Regions from separate parts of the Paenibacillus sp. NPDC058898 genome, predicted to be linked through region 1. Evidence: riboswitches for the same ligand, from Rfam matches in the RefSeq annotation. Region 1 holds a riboswitch; the other holds the start of a gene.
What was found. A riboswitch is a leader RNA that binds a small molecule or an ion and turns the genes downstream of it on or off. The one in region 1 is predicted to bind S-adenosylmethionine.

Region 1 (5,217 bases):
TTTGCTGATAAGGATATAGAGGCGATCGGAGTCGGTTCTTTCGGACCGATTGATCCGGTGAAGGGCAGCCCGACTTATGGCTGCATTACTACGACACCGAAGCCTCATTGGAGCAATTACAATATTGTCAAAGCATTGGAAGAGCGTTTTAATGTTCCGATTGGATTTGATACCGATGTAAACGGAGCCGCTCTTGGAGAATATACATGGGGCGCTGCCCAGGGACTGGATAGCTGTCTTTATATCACCATCGGAACGGGAGTAGGAGCAGGCGCCGTGGTAGCTGGTGAATTGATTCACGGTTTGTCTCATCCGGAGATGGGACATATTTATGTGCGCCGCCATCCGGAAGACCGGTATGAAGGGACATGCCCTTATCATGCAGACTGTCTGGAGGGACTTGCTGCCGGACCATCTCTTGGCAAACGTTGGGGAGTTCCCGGTGTGGAATTGACGCCGGATCATCCGGCTTGGGAGATGGAAGCTTATTATCTGGCTCAAGCGCTGATGAATTATGTCCTCATTCTGTCCCCACAGCGTATCGTGATGGGTGGAGGCGTTATGAAGCAGGAGCAGCTGTTCCCGCTGATCCGCACGAAGCTTCAGGAGCTGCTGGCCGGATATGTTCAGCATCCAAGCCTTCATGATGGGATTGATCAATTTATCGTTCCGCCGATGCTCGGCGATAATGCGGGTCTCTGCGGCGCATTGGCGTTGGCCAAGCTGGCAGTAGATGAGGCCAAGAGCGTTCAAGCTTAACCCTATTTCTTATATAGAGTGAATCAAAATTAGGTTGATTTTATTACAGATTATGGTATTATGATGTCAACAGTATAACGTATGGAACGGGAAGCACCTTTCTTTGTCGCTGCGGCGGAGGAGAGGTGCTTTTTTGCGTTGTTCCATCGCTGTGCTGAATGCGTAAGCGGGAGGTATTTGAGGGATGCAAATTGTGTTCATGAATCAGATGAGCGGAGCGGATGAGTCAGGTCACATCCGTTCTGCTCAAGTATGGATCGGTGAGGAAGAGGGGGGATGGCGGCTTGGCTGGCGGAACATGGAACCGGACGGTGATGTATCCGATGATGAGTGGTATGAGGGAAATTCATGGAATGAGTTATTATGCGTGTACCGACATCAATTAGCGAAGAAGCTTGGAGAGGGCTTCCGGCCGCTAGTTGAGGGGGTATTCCATGAACCGGGAGAGACTGGAGGCAAGAATCTCGGCGCTCAGAAGCTGCAGTGCTACAGTGAGCTGTATGGCTCGGAGGAGTTGTACACGGAGCTGTGTGCTTGGCGCAGAAGAAAGGCGGCCTCCGGAAGAAAAGCACCTTATTTCATTGCCAGCAATCGAGTGCTGCGTATGATTAGCGCCTTCATCCCCCAGAATGAGGAAGAGCTGCTGCAGCTTCCGGGAATCGGGGTCAGCAAGGCTTCGGAGCATGGGGCGGAGTGGCTGGAGATCACGACGAAAATCGAACGAACCACAACCTTTCCACTGGATTGGGTTTACGAGCAGCTGCAGGAAGAGGTGTTCTTGTCCTGGCTGTATAAACAGAAGGAGCAGCGATACAAGCAAGAGCTCGACCGCTTCCGATTCCGCCGTACGATGCTGATTGGGATAGCTGAGGGAGCTTCACTGGCCCAGCTGGAAGAACGCACCTCGTTATCTCGTCGGGATTTGGTTGAGGAATTGGAGGGGCTCGAGAAGGAAGGTTATGATACGGAGCAACTGCTTGAGGTTGAATTGAATACGATGACGGCTTCAGAGCAGGCAACGGTATGGAAGGCGTTTGAAGAGCTGGGCGATACGTTTCTTAAACCCGTATTACAACGGGTATATGGAGAAGGACAAGCCCGGAATGGAGAGGCAGAAGAGATTGGCGGAACGGAGAAGCTGTATGAGCGGCTGCGCCTGATACGGATTCGCTTCCGGCGGGAGGAGTCTGGCAAAGCGAACGCAGGTTAAATCCGCACAAACGAAATCAGGACGGATTCCCTTGTGGCAAGGAGATCCGTCCTGATTCTGTCTGTGGTTCTGTGGTGTTTCATATCCAGTCTTTTTTACGGAACAGGTAAAACATAAGAGCACCGGCAAAAACCATGATGCCGAGAACCACATAGTAGGAATATTTCCAGTCGAGTTCAGGCATATTTGTAAAGTTCATGCCGTAGATGCCGGTAATGAGCGTTAGCGGAATGAAGATGGTTGTAATAGCTGTAAACACACGCATAATTTCATTGGCCCGATTGGCGATACTGGATTGGTAAGCCTCTCGAAGGTTCCCCATGAGATCTCGATAAGTCTCGAATGTTTCGGAAATTTTCACGGCATTTTCATAGATGTCGCTGAAATATTTTTGCAGCTGGTCATCGATCAGCCGTAGGTCTTTTTTGTTCAGCGTATTGATAACTTCCTTCTGCGGTCCAAGTACCTTCTTAAGCCATAGGATTTCACTGCGCAGACCAATAATTTCGCTTAAGTGTGATTTTTTGGTATGCATGAGGATGTCTTCCTCCAGCTTTTCAATCCGCGCTTCAATTCGGTCCCCAACGGAGAAATAGTTGTCCGTGACGAGGTCGATCAAGAGATAGAGGAAGCGGTCAGGCGTGCTCACTTCATCCTCCCAGAGAAGCGGTTTAACGCTGCGAAGCTCGTGGATTTTTTGCTTGGTCATCGTAATAATAAAATGCCTGCCCAAGAAAACGTTCAATGCCCGAAGGAAAATTTCTTCGTCGTCAAACCGGATGCTGTTAACAACGATAAAATAGTGGTTCTCATATATTTCAATTTTTGGACGCTGCTCTTCTTCGCTGAGGCAATCCTCAACCGCAAGATCATGCAGGGAGAAGAGAGGTTGCAGTTCGGCTAAATCATCCTCGTCCGCATCCAGCCAGTAGAAGCCGCTGGCCGGAGGTGTCAGCGTCATTTCGATGTCATCAACAGGGGTAAATACGCCCGAATCGACCAACCGGATTTTCATCTGATATCACTCCTTTGTCAAATACAAGCTGCTTGGTTAAGCAGTAAAGGCACAGGATATCAGCCCACCGGTGTAGGGGCATGTCAAGGAAGGTTAGAATACGATAAAAGCGCATGAAAAATAACGCCGCCCTCTGCCGGTAGACTGATCTTAATCCTATGCGGTTGTGCGTCTTGATCTAGTTTCTGGCTCGGGTCACCGTCCATCTTCCATGTCACCTCTTTCATACTCGGTTTTCAACAGCACTTGTCTAGTATAACGCCGGGTGTAGGACCTTTCAAGTTGAAATCCGGCGCAGCCAAGGACCATGGTACAGGGTATGGAAACCTTCGGTGAAGTGTGACAAACGTTATGAAAAGGTTCTTGACGAAAAATTGGGAATGATTTAAAGTAAGTATCAATTACGAACAATTTAAGACAACTGAATAAAGCGAAATCTTATCAAGAGCAGGTGGAGGGACTAGCCCTATGAAACCCGGCAACCGGCGACAACATCGCACGGTGCTAATTCTTGCAGGAGATACGACGCTTCTTAGAAGCCGTTGTATAGTCTGACAGATGAGAGAGGCGCATTGTGATACGTATATGATGACCTTTCTCTACTTTGAGAAAGGTTTTCTTGCGTTTATACAGTCTAACGCTCTTTCTCACAGCTTTTTATGGATGTATCATTTCATATTTCGAAGGAGTGAGCCACGATGCCGATTAAAATTCCGGATGCCTTGCCGGCAAAGGAAGTTCTGGCTGGAGAAAACATTTTTGTCATGGATGAGAGTCACGCATTTCATCAGGATATCCGTCCATTGCGGATTGCTATTCTGAACTTGATGCCAACCAAGGAAACGACGGAGACCCAATTATTGCGATTGATCGGTAACTCCCCGCTCCAGGTGGATGTTGTCCTTCTTCATCCGAGTTCCCACGTTTCGAAGAATACGTCGGCTGAGCATCTGAAATCATTTTACAAAACCTTTGAAGAAGTGAAGAACCGTCGTTTTGACGGCATGATCATTACAGGAGCTCCAGTCGAGCAGTTGGAATTTGAAGAAGTGAATTACTGGAATGAGCTTACTGAAATTTTTGAATGGACCAAGACGCATGTGACCTCCACGCTCCATATTTGCTGGGCCTCGCAAGCCGGGCTTTATTATCATTACGGCGTGCCGAAATACAGCCTCGAAGAAAAATGCTTTGGCGTATTTCCACATACGATCAATGAAGCGTGTACCAAGCTGCTCCGCGGCTTTGACGAAATGTTCTTTGTTCCGCACTCCCGTCATACGGAGGTTCGGCGCGAAGACATTACAGGCATCGACGATCTGGTCATCCTGTCCGAGTCCGAGGAAGCAGGAATTTATTTAGTTTCAAGCCGGGATGGCAAGCAGATATTTGCTACAGGACATTCCGAGTATGATGCGGACTCTCTGAAATGGGAGTATGACCGGGACGCTGCCAAAGGAATGGATATCGCGCTGCCGCGCAACTATTACCCGAATGATGATCCAACAAGGACGCCTCCGTCCATATGGCGAGCGCATGCAAACTTATTATTTACTAATTGGCTCAATTACTATGTATATCAGGAAACGCCATACGATATTGGTCCGCAAATATAGAAGTATACGGGAGGAGAGTTTGTGATGGAGAAGAAACCTTTGAATATAGAGAGCCGGCTGGCACAGATCGGGTCGGTGCAAGAACCGGTAACCGGAGCCGTGAATTTTCCGATTTATCAGGCTACGGCATACCGCCATCCCAAATTAGGCCAGAGCACAGGGTTTGATTACACCCGTACGAAAAATCCCACCCGTTCGGTACTGGAGGACGCCTGCGCCGAGCTGGAATCCGGTGATGCCGGCTTTGCCTGCAGCTCGGGCATGGCTGCCCTTCAGACGATTTTTGCTTTGTTCGGTCAAGGGGATCATCTGATTGTATCGCTGGATCTGTATGGAGGGACGTACAGGCTGCTGGAGCGGATTATGTCTAAGTTCGGCGTAACGGCTACGTACGTGGATACGAATGACCTGGATGCGCTGGAAGGGGCAAGAAGGCCCAACACGAAGGCTGTATTTATCGAAACGCCGACCAATCCGCTTATGATGATTACGGATATCGAAGCCGTCTGTACGTGGGCAAGGCGCCATCAACTGATCAGCATCGTGGATAATACGCTTTTGACTCCGTATTTCCAAAGACCTATCGAGCTTGGGGCGGATATTGTCATACATAGCGC
Region 2 (5,217 bases), on a different contig from region 1:
GATATCGGCTTTAATCGCAATAGACTTCACGCCAAACCCCTCGATTTCACGGGAGAGCGCCTCCGCTTCATCCTTGCTGTTTACATAATTTATAGCCAAATGACATCCCTGCCGAGCTAACGACAGCGCCGTCATTTTCCCCAAACCTGTCGCACTGCCTGTAATCAGCGCCACTTTTCCCTTCAAGGCTTTCCCTCCTCAGATGGATATCCTTCCTTCAGTATAAAAGATTTGATAAAGCCTAACAACTTGCAACCCGGCATAGATGGCCGCCACAAAAAAAAAAGAAAGGGCTTATCCATAAAGACCGATAGGTCTCTTTGGATAATGCCCTCTCTTCACGGATACGATGAACTAATCTACAGCATCATCGAGCCTTTGGTGCTCGAATTAGAATGCCGGAATGACAGCACCTTTGTACTCTTCTTCGATAAAGGTCTTCACGTCCTCGGAAGTCAGCGCTTTGGCCAATTTTTGAATGGCGTCGGAGTCCTTGTTGTCCGGGCGAGCTACCAGCAGGTTGGCATAAGGGTTCTCTTTGTCTTCGATAAAGAGTGCATCCTTTGTTGGGTCCAGTCCCGCTTCAAGCGCGTAGTTCGTGTTGATGACAGCCAGATCCAGCTCATCCAGCATACGCGGCAGCATGGCGGCTTCAACTTCCTTGAACTCCAGGTTCTTCGGATTTTCCACGATATCCTTGGCAGTAGCTTCCAGCTTGGTTTCATCATTCAGCTTAATGACTCCGTTCTTGGACAGCAGGGTCAATGCACGGCCTGCATTCGAAGGATCATTCGGGATCGCCACAACCGCTCCATCCTTCAGCTCATCCGCAGATTTAATGGTTTTGGAGTAAGCACCCAGCGGCTCCACATGCACCGCGATCACGGATTCAAGATTCAATTTACGCTCTTTGATTTCGTTATCCAGGTAAGGCTTGTGCTGGAAGAAATTCGCGTCGATTTCTTTGGAGTCCACTTGCGTATTTGGCAGAACATAATCCGTGAATTCCACGATTTCCAGGTTCACGCCCTCTTTTTCAAGCGCTGGTTTAACATGCTCCAAAATTTTGGCGTGTGGTGAAGGCGAAGCGCCTACTTTCAAGGTTACGGCCTCTTGAGCGCCGCCTCCTGTTGTTCCCCCTGGCTCAGCTGCTTTATCCGCAGGCTTGCTGCCGCACGCAGCCAGCACCGTAACCAATGTCAAGCTGATCAATGCCAATGTCCATTTTTTCATTCTAAAAACGCTCCCTCCGAAAATATATTATTTTTTATATTGTCTTCCTTGATGCCTCAGTCAACCCGTTATTTTCTTGTAAAATGTCGGACCAGACGATCTCCTGCCATTTGCAGCAACTGTACCAGCACTATCATTAATACGACGGCCAGAATCATGATCTCGGTCTCATAACGGTAATACCCATACTTGATGGCCAAATCTCCTAAACCGCCGCCGCCGACTTGACCGGACATCGCGGTATAAGATACCAGGGTTACAATCGTGATGGTCATCCCCGCCAGCAGGCCCGGACGTGCCTCCGGGAGGAGAACCCTCCATACGATTTGGCTTGTCGAGGAGCCCATGGCATGAGCCGCCTCAATCACGCCTTTATCCACTTCATTCAAAGCCGTTTCTACGAGCCTAGCGAAGAATGGCGCAGCGCCGATCACGAGCGGCGGAATGGTTCCCAGCACGCCGTACGAAACACCTACGAGCGACTTCGTAATCGGGATCATCGCAACGATCAGAATAATGAACGGAACCGAACGCAGGATGTTCACAATGAACGACAGGATCGTGTAACCGAAGCGCACCAAACCGGATGTAGATCTTGCAGCCATGTAGAGCAGCACGCCAACCGGCAGCCCGATGATGAAACTGAACAATGCCGAAGCCCCCAGCATCCGAAGGGTATCCAATGTTGCCGTCCATATCTCTTTCCAGTCGATCTGGGTAAAATCAAGCCCGAACATTAATGAATCACCTCCACGTCTAATCCTTGTTCCAGCAGCTTCCGGATCGTATCTTCTATGGCACGCTCTTCCCCTTCGAAACGGACGATGAGCTGGCCATACGGCGTTTCTTTGATCGTGGAGATCGTGCCCTGCAGAATTGCAAAATTCACGCCCGTCTCATGAACGGTATGGGACAGAATCGATTCGTACGTTTTCGATCCAAGGAAAGTAATCTGCACCGCCCTCGAAGGTCCGTTCGCCTGGCCCTGAATGGCCAGCCGCAGCGCTTCGCCGCTGTCCATCTCCTGGCGGATAAATTCCTGGGTCACTTCATGCTTCGGCTTCAGGAACACTTCCGTTACCGGCCCTTGCTCCACAATGCCGCCCTGATGAATGACGGCGACCCGGTCGCATATGCTCTGAATCACATGCATCTCATGGGTAATCAGCACGATCGTCAGATGAAACTTTTTATTAATGTCCAGCAGCAGGCGCAGGATCGAATCGGTCGTCTGCGGGTCAAGCGCCGAAGTGGCCTCGTCGCACAGCAGCACTTCGGGATCGCTTGCGAGCGCTCTGGCTATGCCGACCCGCTGCTTCTGCCCGCCTGATAGCTGGGACGGGTATTTATCCCGATGCGCCTCCAAGCCGACCAAAGCCAACAGTTCGGATACCTTGCGTTCCATTTCAGCCTTTGGTGTCTTGATCAGACGCAGCGGAAACGCAATGTTATCGTACACCGTCGCGGAAGATAACAAGTTAAAGTGCTGAAAAATCATGCCGATTTTGCGGCGTTCCGTCTGAAGCTGCTTCTTGCCAAGCGACGTTAAGTTCTTACCGTTCACCCACACCTCGCCCGAGGTGGGACGCTCCAACAAATTGATACAACGGATCAATGTACTTTTACCTGCACCGGAGTGTCCGATGACTCCGAAGATTTCTCCTTTTTCAATCGACAAATCCAATTCGGACAACGCAGTGGTTAAGGTTCCGGCTTTTCCGTACTGCTTCGTCAATTGCTTGAGCTCAATCAATCCGATAACCCTCCTTTTTCCGTAGCTTCATATCTATTTACCCAAAAGAAAAGAGCCTCTTTTTGTAGAATCAAAAAGGGCCCTCTTTACGTAAAAGTCAACGCCTTTTCTCATCTGTCAAAGCCAAGGGATATCCTATAGCTTTGAAGGAATTAGCACCATGTCACTCCAAGCGTCACTGCGTTAAGCAATTACACGCTGGAGTCGGTTGCCGGGCTTCATCGGGCCTGTCCCTCCGCCTCTCTCGATAAGAAAACATCGATATGAAATTTTTCCGATTAATTTGATCTGATTTAATAACATTTAATGAATGCAATAGTTAGTATAGATTCTTTTCAGGTTTTTGTCAAAAGGAATTTCATGGCGATTTTGTGCCTAAGCCCTCACTCCATTTTTCGCCCAAAGCTCGTTCGTATACTGATAAGAGGCCGCCAGGGTCCGGCATACCATATCGATACCTTGTTTAAGATCGTCCAGGTGCTGATCGATATCCTCCAGCTCGATCTTGTCCGACAGCCCTTGATGACGCTGCCATAAATCATCCTGCATCTCGGAATTCATGTAATGGATTTCGGCGTTGCGCCGTTTCCGAAGTGTGTTCAGCGGTGTTTTGTAACGCTCCTTGATCGCTTCCAGCTCTTTGGCCAGCTCTCCGTGGGCTTTCAGGAATTTAAACTGCCGCAGGACCGTAAAATAAGAGAAATGCGCCTTCACCTTGGAGGTATGAAGATCGTACAAATCGTTGAGCACCGTCCCCAGCTTGTCAAGGATCGAGAATACCCGTATGAAGCCGTTTTTGTAAAAATACACATATCGTTGATATTCCCCTTGCTCCTGAATCGACATGTCATCGATGTAACCCGATTTGACCGATTGACTGAAATGCCTTGCCGCATTCCAGCTCTGTTCCAGCTCATCCAGGGAAACGATCAACCCCCGGGTCCAAATCTCAAGCTTGCGAAAGTCATGCGTCGGATCCTGATTTTTCTCCATTTCCTTCTGCAGCAGCCGGGTTGTCTTGACCATCGATTCGATGGCTTCCTCAAGCAGTCCGTTATTGTGCCGGGGATGTTCCCCAAGTAACACACGAAGCATGGCGTTACCCCCTCGAGTCATCAAATTAATCTTCATTCTTGACCGCTATTTATCGAAATAGTGATTCCACCGCGTTTAACCGTCTTCACGATATCCTCACGCGGGAATAACTCATCCCGGGTATCCCGATTTCATTCGTGCATTCATGACCAGAGGATTGTTCTTATAGGATGCCCCCGAAACGGCCAGACAACCCACAGAATGGGGCGACTTTCAGATATGCCCCAGGATATCGCCTTCGTCAATCTTAATAAATATAAACTAATCCGTTGCGGGATCAAACCTTTTCAATACTGCTTCCAGCGTCTCCTTATATCGGACAGGTCGAGCGGAAGGTTTGGCTATCATCCACTTCCCTCCTCACTATACAACAAAGCCCTCGAACGCTGGTTCGGGGACTTTGCATAAACGATGTTGCCTTAAATTCGATCTTTTCGTTTAATGATTTTCGCTTCTTTTTTATACAATCTTTTCACGAGACATGCTATGACCCGGCCGCATTTCGGCTTTAACCGGCTTGCCGAGCTGCCATACCCTGACACTTAAGTAACAGAGTACGCCGAATAAGGCCGAGATCAGCAAGGTATGTCCCAGCGCGGAGAATACGTAAACTTCCTCGTTATGCATCGTCGCCATAATGAGGGCACCGCTAAACACTTGCAGCAAGCAGAGCACGGTTGCCGAGATGCCCAGCATCTGTATCTCCCGGTTGTCGCGGTTGCGCCAATATGCAAAATGCCCCATCACCGCAACCACGACCAGCAGCAGAAGCGCTGCCACCCGGTGCATAAAAGCGATGCCGACTCCACCGCTCAGCTCCGGGATCACTTCTCCGTTACACAGCGGCCAGCCCGAGCAACCTTCTCTAGAATCGGTGTGGCTGACGAATGCACCAATATAAACGACGATATAGCTATACAGGGTTGTGCCCCAGACTAAATTACGGAAACCCTTGCTTACCCGAGGCAGACGTTCCAAGTCTACGGGCCCCTTCACCTGTTCTACCCGCCGCATCCCCAGAGCCAGCATGACGGAGCTAGCAAAAGCAATCAGCGAGAAGCCAAAATGCAGCGCCATAATCGCAGCCGATTGAGGTTTAACAACCGCAAGCGCACCCATGATCGCCTGCACTACAA

Region 2: another riboswitch for S-adenosylmethionine. It lies ahead of ACOZB4_RS25390 (methionine ABC transporter ATP-binding protein); the one in region 1 lies ahead of metA (homoserine O-acetyltransferase MetA).

The regions. Positions count from the first base shown of each region.
Region 1 is NZ_JBMOSM010000002.1:826,790-832,006, reverse strand. It holds gene ACOZB4_RS08060 (ROK family protein) at 1-759, shown strand, start outside; gene ACOZB4_RS08055 (HRDC domain-containing protein) at 944-1,969, shown strand; gene corA (magnesium/cobalt transporter CorA) at 2,049-2,984, opposite strand; SAM riboswitch class I at 3,420-3,549, shown strand; gene metA (homoserine O-acetyltransferase MetA) at 3,683-4,600, shown strand; gene ACOZB4_RS08040 (PLP-dependent transferase) at 4,625-5,217, shown strand, end outside.
Region 2 is NZ_JBMOSM010000011.1:164,190-169,406, forward strand. It holds gene ACOZB4_RS25375 (SDR family oxidoreductase) at 1-186, opposite strand, end outside; gene ACOZB4_RS25380 (MetQ/NlpA family ABC transporter substrate-binding protein) at 391-1,233, opposite strand; gene ACOZB4_RS25385 (methionine ABC transporter permease) at 1,302-1,970, opposite strand; gene ACOZB4_RS25390 (methionine ABC transporter ATP-binding protein) at 1,970-2,986, opposite strand; SAM riboswitch class I at 3,094-3,240, opposite strand; gene ACOZB4_RS25395 (Cthe_2314 family HEPN domain-containing protein) at 3,362-4,081, opposite strand; gene ACOZB4_RS25400 (COX15/CtaA family protein) at 4,541-5,217, opposite strand, start outside.